Regions from separate parts of the Diaphorobacter sp. LI3 genome, predicted to be linked through region 3. Evidence: predicted binding sites of a transcription regulator. Region 3 holds the regulator's gene; each other region holds the start of a gene.

Region 1 (5,259 bases), 230 kb from region 3:
GCCAGCGTGAGGAGCGGCCCGCCCCAGCGCGGCGCGTGGCAGATGCGGTCGCGCAGCGCCACCACTAGGCCTGCGGGTGTGCCCCCTTGGCGCGCCGGCGCGATGCAGCCGGGCTCGGCCGGCAGGGGCCAGCATTGCGCATCGCTCCCGTGCACGCCGCTGCGCCACAGCGCGCGGCCAGCGATGTCCACCCAGTACAGACGGGACTCCAGGGGGTGCCAGAAGGGAGATTCGCCGAGTTGCGCGGGCGCGGCGGCCAGGGGCGTCCAGGCAGTGTTCATGCAGGCATTATTGGCCGCGGGCCTGCGCGCCGCCCAAAGAAAAGGCCCGCCAAGGGCGGGCCCAAAAAAGGGACAGGGAGTTGCTCGCTTGTCATCGGGGGCGCCGCGCCACCACGCGGCGCCCGCCGTTCAACGCCGCTCAGCGGTGGTAGGCCGTCTCGCCGTGGGAGGTGATGTCCAGGCCCTCGCGCTCGGCTTCCTCGCTCACGCGCAGGCCCACCAGCAGGTCGGCGACCTTGTAGGCGATGAAGGACACCACGCCCGACCACACGATGGTGAACAGCACGCTCTTGACCTGCACCCACACCTGCGCGCCCATGCTGAAGGTGTCGGGCGTCAGGCCGCCGGTGCCGCCCAGGCCCTGGGCCGCGAACACGCCGGTGAGGATGGCGCCCACGATGCCGCCCACGCCATGCACGCCGAACACGTCGAAGGCGTCGTCCACGTTCAGCATCTTCTTCAGGCCACCCACGCCCCACAGGCAGACCAGGCCGGCGATCAGGCCGATCGCGATGGAGCCCATGGGACCCACGAAGCCCGCGGCGGGCGTGACCGCCACCAGGCCGGCCACGGCGCCCGAGGCCGCGCCCAGCATGGAAGCCTTGCCCTTGTGCAGCGCTTCGCCGGCAATCCACGACAGCGTGGCAGCCGAAGTGGCCAGCACGGTGTTCACGAAGGCCAGACCGGCAGCAGCGTTGGCGGCACCGGCAGAGCCGGCGTTGAAGCCGAACCAGCCCACCCACAGCAGCGAGGCGCCCACCATGGTCAGCGTCAGGCTGTGCGGGGTGAAGGCCTCTTTGCCGAAGCCGATGCGCTTGCCCACCATGTAGGCACCCACCAGGCCCGCGATACCGGCATTGATGTGCACCACGGTGCCGCCCGCAAAATCGAGCGCGCCGTCGGCCGCCAGCAGGCCGCCACCCCACACGATGTGGGCCATGGGCACGTAGCTGAAGGTGAACCACAGCAGCGCGAAGATGAGCACGGCCGCAAAACGCATGCGTTCCGCAAAGGAGCCCACGATCAGCGCCACGGTGATGGCCGCGAACGTGCCCTGGAAGGCGATGAACACGTATTCGGGAATGGTCGCCAGCGCACCAAAGGTTTCCTGGCTCACGCCCTTCAGGAAAAGCTTGGACAGGTCGCCCACGAATTGGCCCTCGCCGGAGAACGCGAGGCTGTAGCCATAGATGGACCACAGCAGCGACACCAGGGCAAAGATCACGAACACCTGCATCAGCACGGACAGCATGTTCTTGGTGCGGCCCAGCCCCCCGTAGAACAGGGCCAGGCCCGGGATGATCATCAGGATCACGAGCAGCGTGGAGGTCAGCATCCAGGCGGTGTCGCCCGAGTCCACCTTGGGCGCGGCGGGCGCCGCTGCCGCGGGTGCGGGTGCGGGTGCCGCAGCAGGTGCTGCGACGGGCTCGGCAGCGGGCGCAGGCGCGGGGGCGACGGCCACGGGCTCCGAAGCCGCCGCGGCCGCGTCGGGTGTCTGGGCCAGCGCGCCGGCGCCACCGGCCAGCAGGCTTGCACCGATCAGTAGGGAAGCAAATAGTTTTTTCATGGCAGATCTCTGGGTCGGGAGGGACGAATGCCTGTGCGGCGCGCGCTCACAGGGCTTCCTGGCCGGTCTCGCCGGTGCGGATGCGCACCACCTGCTCCAGGTGCGCCACGAAGATCTTGCCGTCGCCGATCTTGCCGGTGCGGGCCGCGCCTTCGATGGCCTCGATGACGCGTTCCACCAGCTCGTCGGCCACGGCGGCCTCGATCTTCACCTTGGGCAGGAAGTCCACGACGTACTCGGCGCCGCGGTACAGCTCGGTATGGCCCTTCTGGCGGCCGAAGCCCTTCACCTCGGTCACGGTGATGCCCTGTACGCCGATGTCCGACAGGGACTCGCGCACCTCGTCGAGCTTGAAGGGTTTGATGATGGCGGTGACCATTTTCATGATCGGTTCCTTGTCGAGAGTTAAAGGGTCTTGGTGAGGGAGACGATCAGGCGGGCCTTGTTGGCATCGCCGAAGAAGCCCTTCTTGTTGGCTCCGGCAACCGCCGCGGACAATGACAGGCCGGCGCCGAAGTCGTAGGCGCCGCCCACGCTGTAGTCCACGTAATTGGGCACGCCCAGATCCTTGATGTCGCTGGCAAAGCGCGTGTAGCCCACGGACGCCTTCAGCGTGACGCTGGGCGCAACCTCCTGCGCAAACGCCAGGTTCAGGTAGCCCGTGTTGCGCCCGCGGTTGCTGGAGGTCTTGGCGCCCGCCCAGCCGAAGTAATCCTTGGACACGGTGTGCGAGTACTTGGCCGTGAACGGGCCGTACGTGGCCGCACCGTACAGCTCGGTGGTGTTGCCGCTGGTGTTGCCCGGGTACACATACGTGAGCGCGCCCACATCCAGGTCCACCTCACCGGCCTTGAATTTGTAGCCACCGTAGAAGTCGGCCTCGATGGAGTTGCCGGACAGCCAGTCCACGCTGGAGTTCCAGTTGCCCACGTAGAAGCCGCTGTCGCCAAAGCTGTAGTCGAACCCGCCCTGGATGGCCGGGTTCACGGCCTTGATGCGGTTCACGTCCTGGTCCTGGCCGCGGAACTTGTAGTTGCTGGTCAGCGACACATTGGCAGTGAGCTGGGCGCTGGCAAGGCCCGGTACGGCGACGGCCGCAAAAGCGAGGGCCAGGGTCTTGAGGGAAAAGCGGTGCATGGTTCCTCCAGTGTTGGGCGACGGTTGACACCCCCTCAATGCATGGACCGTGCCACCCCGAAATCCGCCCCGCGACGGCCTGCCGGGTACCATCCTGAGACATACGTGCAGTCACAGGGGTTGCAGCCCGGCGCATTTCGCACCAGCCTGGTGCAGGGCCGCCCCCTGGCGCATCCCGTCGCCATAGTTGCACGCACATGCCTGGGGAGATCCGTTGCGATGAGTCTTGCTTTGGTGCAAAGCCGCGCCCTGCTGGGCCTGCACGCGCCCGCCGTTACGGTGGAAGTACACCTGGCCAACGGGTTGCCCAGCTTCGCGCTGGTGGGCCTGGCCGATGTCGAGGTCAAGGAGGCGCGCGAGCGCGTGCGCTCCGCGCTGCAGAACGCCGGGCTGGAATTCCCGGCCAACAAGAAGATCACCGTGAACCTGGCGCCGGCCGATCTGCCCAAAGACTCCGGCCGCTTCGACCTGCCGATCGCGCTGGGCATCCTGGCCGCGAGCGGGCAGATCGACGCGGCCCGGTTGGACGGCTGGGAGTTCGCCGGCGAGCTATCGCTGTCGGGCCTGCTGCGCCCGGTGCGCGGCGCCCTGGCGACCAGCTTGGCGCTGCGCGCGCTGGCGCAGCCCGTACGCACGGTGCTTCCCCCCGGCAGCGCCGAAGAAGCTGCGCTGGTGCCGGGCACCGAGATCTACCGCGCGCACCACCTGTTGGACGTGGTACGCCAGTTCGTGCCCGTGCCCCCGCCGAACGATGATGGCGCGGACGACGGCGGTTGGCAGCGGCTGCAACCCGCGCCGCCGGCCCCGGCCACCGATGGCCCGGACCTGGCCGACGTGAAGGGGCAGGCCGCGGCCAAGCGCGCACTGGAGATCGCTGCCGCAGGCGGGCACGGGCTGCTGCTCGTGGGGCCCCCGGGCTCGGGCAAGTCCATGCTGGCCCAGCGTTTTGCCGGGCTGCTGCCCCCGATGGGGGTGGAGCAAGCGCTGGAGAGCGCGGCCATTGCCAGCCTGGCCGGGCGCTTCAGCCCCGCACAGTGGATGCAGCGCACCACAGCCAGCCCGCACCACAGCTGCAGCGCGATCGCGCTGGTGGGCGGGGGCTCGCCGCCGCGCCCGGGCGAGATCTCGCTCGCGCACGAGGGCGTGCTGTTCCTCGATGAATTCCCCGAATTCGCCCGCAGCGCCCTGGAGGCCCTGCGCGAGCCGCTGGAGAGCGGGCGCATCACCATTGCCCGGGCGGCGCAGCGCGCCGAGTTCCCGGCGCGCTTTCAGCTCGTGGCGGCCATGAACCCCTGCCCCTGTGGTTTTGCGGGCTCGCACCAGCGCGCCTGCCGCTGCACACCCGACCAGATCGCGCGCTACCAGGGCAAGCTCAGCGGCCCGCTGCTGGACCGCATCGACCTGCATGTGGAGGTGCCCGCGCTGCCGCCCGAGGAACTGCTGGGCGCCCCGCCCGGCGAACCCAGCGGCGCCGTGCGCGAACGCGTGGCCCGCGCGCACGAACGAGCGCTCCAGCGCCAGGGCAAGGCCAACCAGGCATTGCAGGGTCAGGAGCTGGAACAGATGGCGGCGCTGGACGCGCCGGCCGCGCGGTTCCTGCAGGCTGCGGCGGCGCGCCTGGCGTGGTCGGCGCGCAGCACGCACCGGGCCCTCAAGGTTGCACGTACTATTGCCGATCTATCGGGCTGCGAGACCGTGGGCGCCGCCCATGTGGCCGAAGCCGTGCAATACCGGCGCGCCCTGCGCGCACTGGCGTGACGCGCCACCGCTGCCCTTCCTTGTTTGAATCCGCCTGAAGATCCTATGAAAAACCTCAGCATCGGCACCCGCCTGGGAGGCGGCTTCGCCCTTGTCCTGCTGCTGATGGCCCTGATGACGGCCTTTGGCGTATGGCGCCTGCAGACCGTGGCACAAGCCACCAACGAGATGACGCAGCAACCCCTGGCGGTGGAGCGCATGATCAGCGACTGGTACCGCTACGTGTACAGCGCGGCACGCCGTACCTCGGCCATCGTCAAGAGCACGGACCCCTCGCTCGGCCAGTTCTTCGCGGCAGACACCGCCACCTCCACGCGCGAATCGGCCGAGCTGCAAAAGCGTATCGAGACGCTGCTCACCAGCGACGAGGAAAAGGCCCTATGGGCCGACATCCAGAAGGCGCGCGTGACCTACCTGTCCTCGCGCGACCAGGCCGTGAAGGCCAAGGCCGAGGGCCAGCTGGAGGAGGCCGAACGCCTGCTCACCCAGGTGTACCTACCCGCCACCGACCAGTAC
Region 2 (5,259 bases), 1.7 Mb from region 3:
GCAGCGCGTCCATGCCTTCGACCAGGCGCAGGCGGTGCTCGGGCGTGGCCACCTGCGCATGGTCGCCCACGGCCATGCGCAGCACGGGCACGCCCACCTGGCCGTAGAAAGCGGGCACGGCGCCCTTCAGGGCCTCGATGCGGGTGGTGCTCAACTCGATCGCCTCCGCCGCGTCGCCCGCCAGCAGGCGCTGGTAGATGCGCGTGGGCTCGTCCAGCACCGGCCGGCTGCCCAGCAGCACCTCCAGGAAGGCCAACTGCGGCAGGTAGCGGCCGATCACCAGCAGGCACACGGTGAGCGGCGTGGACATGATGAGCCCCACCGGCCCCCACAGCGCCGCCCAGAAGGTGGCCGCCACGATGAGCGACAGCGCCGACAGCCCGGTGCTGGACCCATACAGCCAGGGCTCGATGACGTTGTTGCTCACCAGTTCCAGCAGCACGATGAGGCCGATCGTCCACAGCACCAGGTCCCAGCCCGGGTCCACCGCGAAAGCGAGGGTGAGCGGAAACGCCGCGGCAATGAACGGCCCCAGGTAGGGCACGAAGCGCATCACCGCGGCCAGCGACCCCCACAGCACGGCACCGGGCACGCCGATGAGCCACAGGCCCGCCGCCATGGGAATGCCGTAGGTCACGTTCACCAGCAGTTGCATGGTCAGGTAGCGCGTGATGCGGTCGCCCGCCTCGTCCATGGCATCGGTGGCGCGGTGCAGATTGCCCCCCCACAGGCGCAGCAGGCGGTCGCGCAGGTCTACACGGTCCAGCAGGATGAAGATCACGAACACCAGCACCAGGCCCGCCTGGGTGAGCGGCCCACTGACCGCCGAGAGCGCGGCCATGAGCTGGTTGGCGGGCGACAGCACGGGCGGTTGCACCTGCACCTTTTGCACGGCCGGCGCGCGCGCGGCACCCGACAAGGCGGGAGCGGCCGCCTCCACCTCGCGCTGCACGATGTCGAAGGTGCGCTTGGCGCCGTCGAACATACCGGGCGCGCGCAACTCCTGGCGCAGGCTGCGCAGCTTCTTGCGGATGGTGCTTTGGTAGGAGGGCAGCTGCGCGCTCAGCTCGCGCGCCTCGTTACCCACGAACAGCGCCCCCACGCCCAGCACCATCAGCATGGCCATCACCACCGCGATGACCGAGGGCAGGCGCGGCAGGCCCATGCGCTTGAGCTGCGCCACCAGCGGCTCCAGCACGAAGCTCAGCAGGAACGCCAATGCCAGCGGCACCAGCAGCGTACGGCCGAAATACAGGCCCGCGACCACCAGCGCCGCGATCACCAGGCCGATCATGAACCGCAGGCTGGGCACCGTGGCGTCCATGGCCGTGGCGGTGTGCACGGTGCGCTGCGGCGGATAGCCCGAAGCGGTGGCGCCGCGCGCCGCCCCCGTATCCCTGGCCGGCCTGGAATCGGTCGGCTCCTGCGGCCCGCTGTTGCCCATGGCGTTGTCCCCTTGCATCGCTTCTCGAAGTCGTGTCCGGCGCGTATTGTCCGCTGCGCGGCCCCGCGGCCCTGTAGGCGGCAGCCGCCACAGACTGCACGCGGGCGGGCGACTGACAGCGCACGCCGTGCACCGCGCCGCCCGCAGGGCGCTCCGCCCTACCGATCAATGACCTAAAATAGCCCCAGCGCGCTTGTAGCAAGCGCGAGCAGCTATCAAAATAAAAGCGCCTCTGCCGCACCGCCCCGTCGGCACGCACCTACCGGTCCACCCCCAACAAAGCCACCGCGCCGCCGCCTTGACCGCCACCGCCACTCCCCTGATTGCCGCCGGCACTCTGCTGGGCGGCATCGGCCTGTTCCTGCTGGGCATGACCATGCTGACCGACGGGCTCAAGCTGGCGGCCGGGCGCGCGCTGGAGCGCATCCTGGCCGCCTGGACGCGGACGCCGCTGCACGGGCTGGTGACGGGGGTGGCGCTCACGGCGCTGGTGCAATCGTCCACCGCCATGACGGTGGCGGCCATCGGTTTCGTCAACGCGGGGTTGCTGGGCTTCAGCTCCGCGCTGTGGGTGGTGTTCGGCTCCAATCTGGGTTCATCGGTCACCGGCTGGCTCGTGGCGTGGCTAGGCTTTGCGGTGAAGGCCGATGCCTTCGCGCTGCCCTTCATCGGCATCGGCATGGCGCTGCAAATCACCGGCAGCGGCACGCGGCGCGGGGCGCTGGGCCAGGCAGTGGCGGGGTTCGGCGTGCTGTTTTTGGGTATCGAACTGCTGCGCAACGGCTTCACCGGGCTGGGTCCGCAGGCGCTGCCACCGCTGTCCAGCGACCTACCGGGCCTGGCGCTGGCAGTGCTCATCGGCCTGGGCATGACGGTGGTGCTGCAGGCCTCGTCGGCCACGCTGGCGGTGGTGCTCACAGCCGTGGCGGGCGGCTCGCTGGCGGTGGAAGTGGGCGCGGGCGTGGTCATCGGCGCCAACGTGGGCACCACGCTCACGGGCATCCTGGCCGCCATCCACGCCACGTCCAACGCGCGGCGCCTAGCGGCGGCACACGTGCTGTTCAACGTGGTGACGGCCGCGGCGGCCCTGGCGCTGCTGTCGCCCCTGCTCGCGGCCATCCACCACCTGGGCGTATGGCTCACGGGTGAGGGAGACGCAGTGACGCAGTTGGTGATCTTCCACACCGCGTTCAACCTGCTGGGCGTGCTGCTCATGTGGCCGCTATCGGGGCCGCTCGCGCGCTTTCTGCTGGCGCGCTTTCGCTCGGCGGACGAAGACGTGGCCCGCGCGCAGTTCCTGGACCACAACGTGGCCGCCGTGCCCGCGCTGGCCCTGCAGGCGCTGCGCCGCGAGATGGCGCGCGTAGGCCACCTGGCACTGCAGCTGGCGTCGGATGCCACCCGCATGGCGCCCGTCGCCCTGCCCTGGCAACCGGCCGGCGCACAGGCCGCGAGCCAGCTCACGCGCCAGTTGCAGGCGCTGGAGCAGCTACAGCAGCAGGTGGGCGCGTTTGTGAGCGACGTGAGCCGCCAGCCGCTGTCGCGCGACGTGGCCGACCAGATGCCCGAGCTGCTGCGCAATGCGGGCTACTACGACACGCTGGCGCGTGTCATGCACCAGGTGGGCCAGCAGGCGCTGCGCGTCACGCACCCCGCAACGGTGGCGCCCACCACGCCCGAAGGCCACCCCCTGGCCGCGCTGCCCCTGGCCTTCACCGCGGCGCTGGATTTCTTTGCTGCCGCTGATCCCAAGGCCCACGACCTGGACCAGGTGAACGCCGCACACGCCGTCTTCGATGCAGCGTATGAAGCCGCCAAGGCCGCCGTGCTGCGCGCGGGTGCCCAGGGCTTGCTGGAAGTAACAGCCGTGCACGAGTGGACGGGCCTGCTGGGCGACCTGCGCCGCGCCGTGGAACAGGCCCACAAGGCCGCGCAGCATCTGGCGGCCCTGCCGCGTCTCAAGCCCACCCCGCCCGCCAGCGGCCCGGCAAGCGTTACGCCCGGTGCCGAGTGATTCGCGGGAGTAGATTAGGTAAAAAGTGCCTGCAACGCCCTTGCATACTGCGCTGGCAGCTATATAAAGCATAGCAATCTGAGCACATCCGTACGGCTGCACTCCCAACGGGTGTTCCGTCATGGGCCGGCGCACTGTTGCGTTATGGCACACGGCTGCGCCGCTGCGGCACAGCCGCGGCACGCCCCACCGCCCCCTTCCCTCTGTCGCCGTGCTGGCACGGCGCTTGCACTGAGGCACTGCCGCCGCCGCATCGGTGGCATTCCTTCATAAGCACTCAGGAGACACCACATGAACATGGCCGAAATCGCCAGCCTTGGCATCGCCAACCCCTACAAGCAGCAGTACGGCAACTACATCGGCGGGCACTGGGTGGCGCCCGTGGACGGGCAGTACTTCGAGAACATCTCGCCCATCAACGGCCAGAAGTTCACGGCCGTGCCGCGCTCCAACAGCAAGGACATCGACGCCGCGCTGGACGCCGCGCACAAAGCCAAGGCCGCGTGGGGCCGCACCTCGACCACCGAGCGCGCCAACATCCTGAACCGGATCGCCGACCGCATGGAAGCCAACCTGCTACAGATCGCCGTGGCCGAGACCATCGACAACGGCAAGCCGCTGCGCGAGACCATGGCGGCCGACATTCCGCTGGCCATCGACCACTTCCGCTACTTCGCGGGCGCGGTGCGCGCGCAGGAGGGCGGCATCAGCGAGATCGACGCCGACACCATCGCCTACCACTTCCATGAGCCGCTGGGCGTGGTCGGGCAGATCATTCCGTGGAACTTCCCCATCCTGATGGCGGTGTGGAAACTCGCCCCCGCGCTAGCTGCGGGCAACTGCGTAGTGCTGAAACCCGCGGAGCAGACGCCCGCCTCCATCCTGGTACTGATGGAGATCATTGGCGACCTGCTGCCGCCGGGCGTAGTCAACGTGGTCAACGGCTTTGGCCTGGAGGCTGGCAAGCCGCTGGCCTCCAGCAACCGCATCGCAAAAATAGCCTTCACCGGCGAGACCACCACCGGCCGGCTCATCATGCAGTACGCCAGCCAGAACATCATCCCCGTGACGCTGGAGCTGGGCGGCAAGAGCCCCAACATTTTCTTCGAGGACGTGATGTCCGCCGACGACGGCTTCTTCGACAAGGCGCTGGAAGGCTTTGCGATGTTCGCGCTGAACCAGGGCGAGGTCTGCACGTGCCCCAGCCGCGCGTTGATCCAGGAATCGATCTACGAGCGCTTCATGGAGCGCGCGCTCAAGCGCGTGGCCGCCATAAAGCAGGGCCACCCGCTGGACAAGAACACCATGATCGGTGCCCAGGCCTCGCAGGAGCAACTGGAAAAGATCCTTTCTTACCTGGACCTGGGCAAGCAGGAAGGCGCCCAGTGCCTCATCGGCGGCGCGCGCAACACCGCGCTGGGCGGCGACCTGGCCGGCGGCTACTACGTGCAGCCCACGGTGTTCAAGGGCCACAACAAGATGCGCATCTTCCAGGAAGAAATCTTCGGCCCCGTGGTCTCGGTGACCACCTTCAAGACCGAAGAAGAGGCGCTGGAGATCGCCAACGACACGCTCTACGGCCTGGGCGCGGGCGTGTGGAGCCGTGATGGCGCGCGCGCCTTCCGCATGGGCAAGGGCATCCAGGCGGGGCGCGTGTGGACCAACTGCTACCACCACTACCCCGCGCACGCCGCGTTTGGCGGCTACAAGCAGTCGGGCATCGGCCGTGAGAACCACAAGATGATGCTGGACCACTACCAGCAGACCAAGAACCTGCTGGTGAGCTACACCCAGCAGCCGC
Region 3 (5,259 bases):
CAGCCAGAATGTAAGTGACCACTGATATGAAGAAACAGCAACGCGGCGGCACCATCGTGGGCTTCATCCTCGGGGTGATCGTGGGCCTGGGAGCCGCGCTGGCCGTGGCCGTGTATGTGACCAAGGTGCCCGTGCCCTTCCTGAACAAGAGCACGCCGCGTGCGTCCGAGCAGGACGAGGCCACGAAGAACAAGAACTGGGACCCCAACGCGCCGTTGTACGGCAAGAACCCTGTGCGCCCTGCCGCGCCGGCTGCCGCTCCCGCGTCCGACACCGCGACCGCCGCAGCCCAGCCTGCGTCGGGTCCGCGGGCGGCGGCCAGCCGGCCCGGCGCGGCACCGACATCGGCCGACCCGCTGGGCGACTTGGCCCGCGCCAAGGCCAACGCGGCGCCCGCTCCCGCGACCAGTGCCGATCCTTTCGAATACTTCGTGCAGGCGGGCGCGTTCCGCACCCAGCAGGATGCCGATGCGCAGCGCGCCAAGCTGGCCATGCTGGGCTGGGAGGCGCGCGTCAGCGAGCGCGAGCAGAACGGCCGCACGGTGTTCCGCGTGCGCGTGGGCCCGTTCGGCAAGCGTGACGACGCCGAGTCGCTGAAGGAAAAACTCGATGGCGCGGGGGTGGAGTCCGCGCTGGTCCGGGTGCAGCGCTGAACTTTTGCCCGCGCTGGCGCTCACAACCCTCCATACTGTCCAGGAGTGATCCCAACCTATGAAACGCCGTGAGTTTTCTCTGACCGTCGCCTCCGCGGCCACCGCCCTGAGCCTGCCGCTGGCGGCGCCCGCACTGGCGCAAGGCCGCCAGTTCAAGGAAGGCAAGGACTACGTCAAGCTGGGCAAGCCTGTCGCAACCGAGGCACCTGCCGGGAAGATCGAAGTTATCGAGTTCTTCTGGTACAGCTGCCCGCACTGCAATACGTTCGAGCCTTCGCTGGAGGCCTGGATCAAGTCGGCGCCCAAGGACCTGCATATCCGCCGCGTGCCCGTGGCGTTCAATGCGAGCTTCGTGCCGCAGCAAAAGCTCTACTACGCGCTGGAAGGCATGGGCAAGCTGCCCGAGCTGCATGCGAAGGTGTTCCGTGCGGTGCACGTGGAACGCCTGCCGCTGAACAAGGACGAGCTGATCTTCGACTGGATCGGCAAGCAGGGCGTGGACGTGGCGAAGTTCAAGGAGGTCTACAACTCCTTCACCGTATCCAACCAGGTGCGCAAGGCGTCGCAGCTGCAGGACGGCTACCAGGTCGAGGGCGTGCCCTCCATGGGAGTGGCCGGCCGCTACTACACCGACGGCACCATGGCTGGCAACATGCAAAGCGTGCTGCAGGTGGTGGAGCACTTGGTTGGCGTAGCGCGCAAGGGCTGAAGCGCCCCGCCGCCACCAGCGACAAGCGCGCCTACGGGCGCGCTTTTTTCATGCCTGCGCACCGGTTGGCGCGGCGGCATGGCGGCCGGTGGCAGGCCTGTACGGGTTGATGCGATCCACTGCGGCGGCGGCGCGCTTGCGTCAGTACAATGGTCGCAAGATTCGTGCCCTCTATGAGAACCCGATTGCCCTTCCTCCTCCTGTCCCGCGCCGCAGCGCTGGCCCTGGCGCTGGCCGCATCGCCGCTGGTGCACGCCGAAAAAGCCGACCGCAACAAGCCCATGAACATCGAGGCCGATGCCCTGCGCCACGATGAGCTCAAGCAGACCAGCGTTTTCACCGGCCGTGTCGTCATGACCAAGGGCACCATCGTGCTGCGCGGCGCGCAGCTGGAGGTGCGCCAGGATGCCGACGGCTTCCAGTACGGTGTGGTGACGGCCGAGCCGGGCAAGCGCGCTTTTTTCCGGCAAAAACGTGACACCGCGCCGGGCGCGCCCGACGAGTTCGTCGAGGGCGAGGGCGAGGTCATCGAATACGACGGCCGCGCCGACGTGGTGAAGCTCATCCGCCGCGCCGAGCTGCGCCGCTACCGCGAGGCCACACTGACCGACGAGCTGGCCGGCGCCCTCATCGTCTACAACAACCTCACGGACGTGTTCACCGTGGACGGGCAGAAGACCGCGCCCGCCGGCGCCACTGCTGGCACGCCGGGCGGCCGGGTGCGGGCGGTGCTCGCGCCCAAGGAGCCTGCCTCGGGCACCAGCGCCACGCCGCCCGTGCGCACCGAGCCGCCCGCGCTGCGTACCAGCCCCAGCCTGGACGGCGCGAAGTGAGCGCGGCCTTGGACGATGCGCGCATGAGCGAAGGCGTCAGCCGCCTGGAGGCGCTGCACCTGGAGAAGTCCTACGGCAGCCGCAAGGTGGTCAAGGACGTGTCCGTGGTCGTGCAAAAGGGAGAGGTGGTGGGCCTATTGGGCCCCAACGGCGCCGGCAAGACCACGTCGTTCTACATGATCGTCGGCCTGGTGCGCAGCGACGGCGGCCGCATCAGCATCGACGGGCAGGACGTGACGGACATGCCCATCCACCGGCGCTCGCGGCTGGGCCTGTCGTACCTGCCGCAGGAAGCCTCGATCTTTCGCAAGCTCAATGTCGAAGACAACGTGCGCGCGGTGCTGGAGCTGCAGACCGACGAGGCCGGCCGCACCCTGCCGCGCGCCGAGGTGGAGCGGCGCCTGACCGCGCTGCTGCAGGAGCTGCGCGTGGACCACCTGCGCAAGTCGCCTGCACTGGCGCTGTCGGGCGGCGAGCGCCGGCGCGTGGAGATCGCGCGCGCGCTGGCCACGCAGCCGCGCTTCATCCTGCTGGATGAGCCCTTCGCCGGCATCGACCCGATCGCCGTGATCGAGATCCAGCGCATCATTGGCTTTCTCAAGGCGCGCGGCATTGGCGTGCTGATCACCGACCACAACGTGCGTGAGACGCTGGGCATCTGCGACCACGCCTTCATCATCAGCGACGGCCAGGTGCTGGCTCAGGGTACGCCGTCGGACATCGTCGACAACGCGGAAGTGCGCCGGGTGTACCTGGGCGAGCACTTCCGCATGTGAGAGTGATGGGCGACCACGGCGCGATGCAGGACCAGACAGTGGGTTGCAGGCCATGAAGCCCGGCCTGTCGCTGCGCGTCTCGCAGCACCTGGCGCTCACACCGCAGTTGCAGCAGTCGATCCGCCTGCTGCAGCTGTCCACGCTGGAGCTGGCCCAGGAGGTCGAGCAGATGCTCGACGAGAACCCCTTCCTGGAGCGCACGCTGGAAGAGGCCCCGCGCGAGGATTTCGGCCTGGCCCAGGCCGATGCACCGGTGAGCGAGCAAGACCGCGAAGCCGAAGATGCTATTTATTCAGGAGCTGTCAGCGCAGGACAGGAAAGCGCTACAAGCCAAAATGATGCAGAAACCTCCACCGCCGAAACGACGGCCGAACCCGCGGACTGGGAAGGCGACGGCTCGGTAGACCTGGCGCCCGACGACAGCGAGTGGGGCGGCGACGCCCCGGCGCGCAACGGTGCCGGCGCGGGGAGCGACGACGAGGTGGACGCCACCGAGCTGGCCCGCAGCCAGGAGTCGCTCACGGCCTTCCTGCACCGCCAGGCGCTGGCGCTGCGCCTGTCCGAGCTGGACATGGCCGCGCTGCGCTTCCTCATCGAATCGCTGAACGACGACGGCTACCTGGACGAGTCGCTGCAGGACCTGGCCGCCAGCCTGGCGGGCACCGAAGACCCCGAGCAACTCGATGAACTGGTGCACCGTTTCACCGTGGCGCTGCGCCTGCTGCAAAGCCTGGAGCCCGCGGGCGTGGGCGCGCGCGGACTGGCCGAATGCCTCACGCTGCAGTTGCGTGCGATGGTCCAGGACGAAGAGGGCGACCCCGACGTGATCCAGGCCGCGCTGGCCATCTGCGGACAGCCGCTGGACCTGCTGGCCAAGCGCGACGTGCGCCGCCTGGCGCAGGCCTGCGGCACCAGCGAAGAGCGCACGCGTGCCGCGATGGCTTTGATTGCGCGGCTGGAGCCACGCCCGGGCAGGCGCTTTGCCGACGTGGACCGCAACATCATCGTGCCCGACGTGATCGTCAAGAAAACCGGCCGCGGCGGACAGCAGAACTTCAGCGTGCAGCTCAACCCGGACGTGATGCCGCGCCTGCGCGTGCACGACATCTACGCCGGCGCGTTGCGCGGCGGCCGTGGCGAAGGCCACCAGGCGCTGCAGGCACGGCTGCAGGAGGCGCGCTGGTTCATCAAGAACATCCAGCAGCGTTTTGACACCATCCTGCGCGTGTCGCGCGCCATCGTGGAGCGGCAGAAGAACTTCTTCGTGCATGGCGAACTGGCCATGCGCCCGCTGGTGCTGCGCGACATTGCCGATGAACTGGGCCTGCACGAGTCCACCATCAGCCGCGTGACCACCGCCAAGTACATGGCCACGCCGCAAGGCACCTACGAACTCAAGTATTTCTTCGGCTCGGGGCTGGGCACCGAAACCGGCGGCAACGCCTCCAGCACGGCCGTGCGCGCGCTCATCAAGCAGTTCATCGCGGCCGAGAACCCGCACAAGCCGCTGTCGGACAGCCAGATCGCCGAGATGCTCAAGGAGCAGGGCATTGAATGTGCGCGCCGCACCGTGGCCAAATACCGTGAGGCGCTCAAGATCGCCCCGGCCAACCTCCGCAAGGCACTTTGAACCATGGCACGCGTCGTCTTTGACCTTCCCCCGCACTTCGGCTTCAGTACCGAGCTGCAGATCTACATCAGCCATGTCAACCAGGGCGGGCACCTGGACAACGCGCAGTTGCTCAGCCTCGTGTCCGAGGCGCGCGTGCGTTTCTTCAAGTCGCTGGGCTACCCCGAGGCCGACGTGGCGGGCCTGTCCACCGTGGTGGGCGACATCGTGGCGCAGTACAAGTCCGAGGCGTTCCACGGCGAGACGCTGCGCGTGGAGATGACGCCGCAGGACTTCAACCGCTACGGCTTCGACCTCGTCTTCCGGATGACCGAGAAGAGCCAGGGGCGCGAGATCGCGCGCGGCAAGACCGGCATCGTCTTCATCGACCGGGCGGCCCGCAAGCCCGCACCCATTCCTGAATCCGTGCTCCAGCCATTGCTGCAGCGCGCAGCACAGCCGCAATGAACCAGCTTCAACTCTTTTTGCCCTGCGCCGCTGGCGTGGAGGGCTATCTGGCCGACGAGGTGCATGGCCTCACGGGGCTGGCCGGGCAGGACCTGCTCGTGGGCCGCGCGGGCGTGCTGCTGCGCGCCTCCTGGCGCGACGCGCTGCGCCTGAACCTGCACAGCCGCCTGGCGCAGCGCGTGCTGGTGCAGCTGGCCGAGCGGCCCTACCG

The links. The regulator sigma-54, encoded in region 3, starts transcription at its own class of promoters, with help from an activator protein. The targets are predictions, from matches to a motif close to TGGCANGNAANCTGCTTT.
Region 1: a site for sigma-54 is predicted at 3,023-3,040, ahead of MRB47_RS00935 (TorF family putative porin). Genes of this name have one in related genera too.
Region 2: a site for sigma-54 is predicted at 3,674-3,691, ahead of adh (aldehyde dehydrogenase). Genes of this name have one in related genera too.

The regions. Positions count from the first base shown of each region.
Region 1 covers NZ_CP094346.1:203,967-209,225, reverse strand. The annotation lists gene MRB47_RS00950 (SMP-30/gluconolactonase/LRE family protein) at 1-281, opposite strand, end outside; gene MRB47_RS00945 (ammonium transporter) at 421-1,848, opposite strand; gene glnK (P-II family nitrogen regulator) at 1,895-2,233, opposite strand; gene MRB47_RS00935 (TorF family putative porin) at 2,254-2,985, opposite strand; gene MRB47_RS00930 (YifB family Mg chelatase-like AAA ATPase) at 3,205-4,743, shown strand; gene MRB47_RS00925 (methyl-accepting chemotaxis protein) at 4,789-5,259, shown strand, end outside.
Region 2 covers NZ_CP094346.1:2,147,560-2,152,818, reverse strand. The annotation lists gene MRB47_RS09975 (AI-2E family transporter) at 1-1,462, opposite strand, end outside; gene MRB47_RS09970 (Na/Pi cotransporter family protein) at 1,743-3,458, shown strand; gene adh (aldehyde dehydrogenase) at 3,750-5,259, shown strand, end outside.
Region 3 covers NZ_CP094346.1:433,927-439,185, forward strand. The annotation lists gene argS (arginine--tRNA ligase) at 1-14, shown strand, start outside; gene MRB47_RS02070 (SPOR domain-containing protein) at 27-653, shown strand; gene MRB47_RS02075 (thiol:disulfide interchange protein DsbA/DsbL) at 712-1,362, shown strand; gene lptA (lipopolysaccharide transport periplasmic protein LptA) at 1,536-2,195, shown strand; gene lptB (LPS export ABC transporter ATP-binding protein) at 2,219-2,971, shown strand; gene MRB47_RS02090 (RNA polymerase factor sigma-54) at 3,024-4,601, shown strand; gene MRB47_RS02095 (acyl-CoA thioesterase) at 4,605-5,048, shown strand; gene MRB47_RS02100 (class I SAM-dependent RNA methyltransferase) at 5,045-5,259, shown strand, end outside.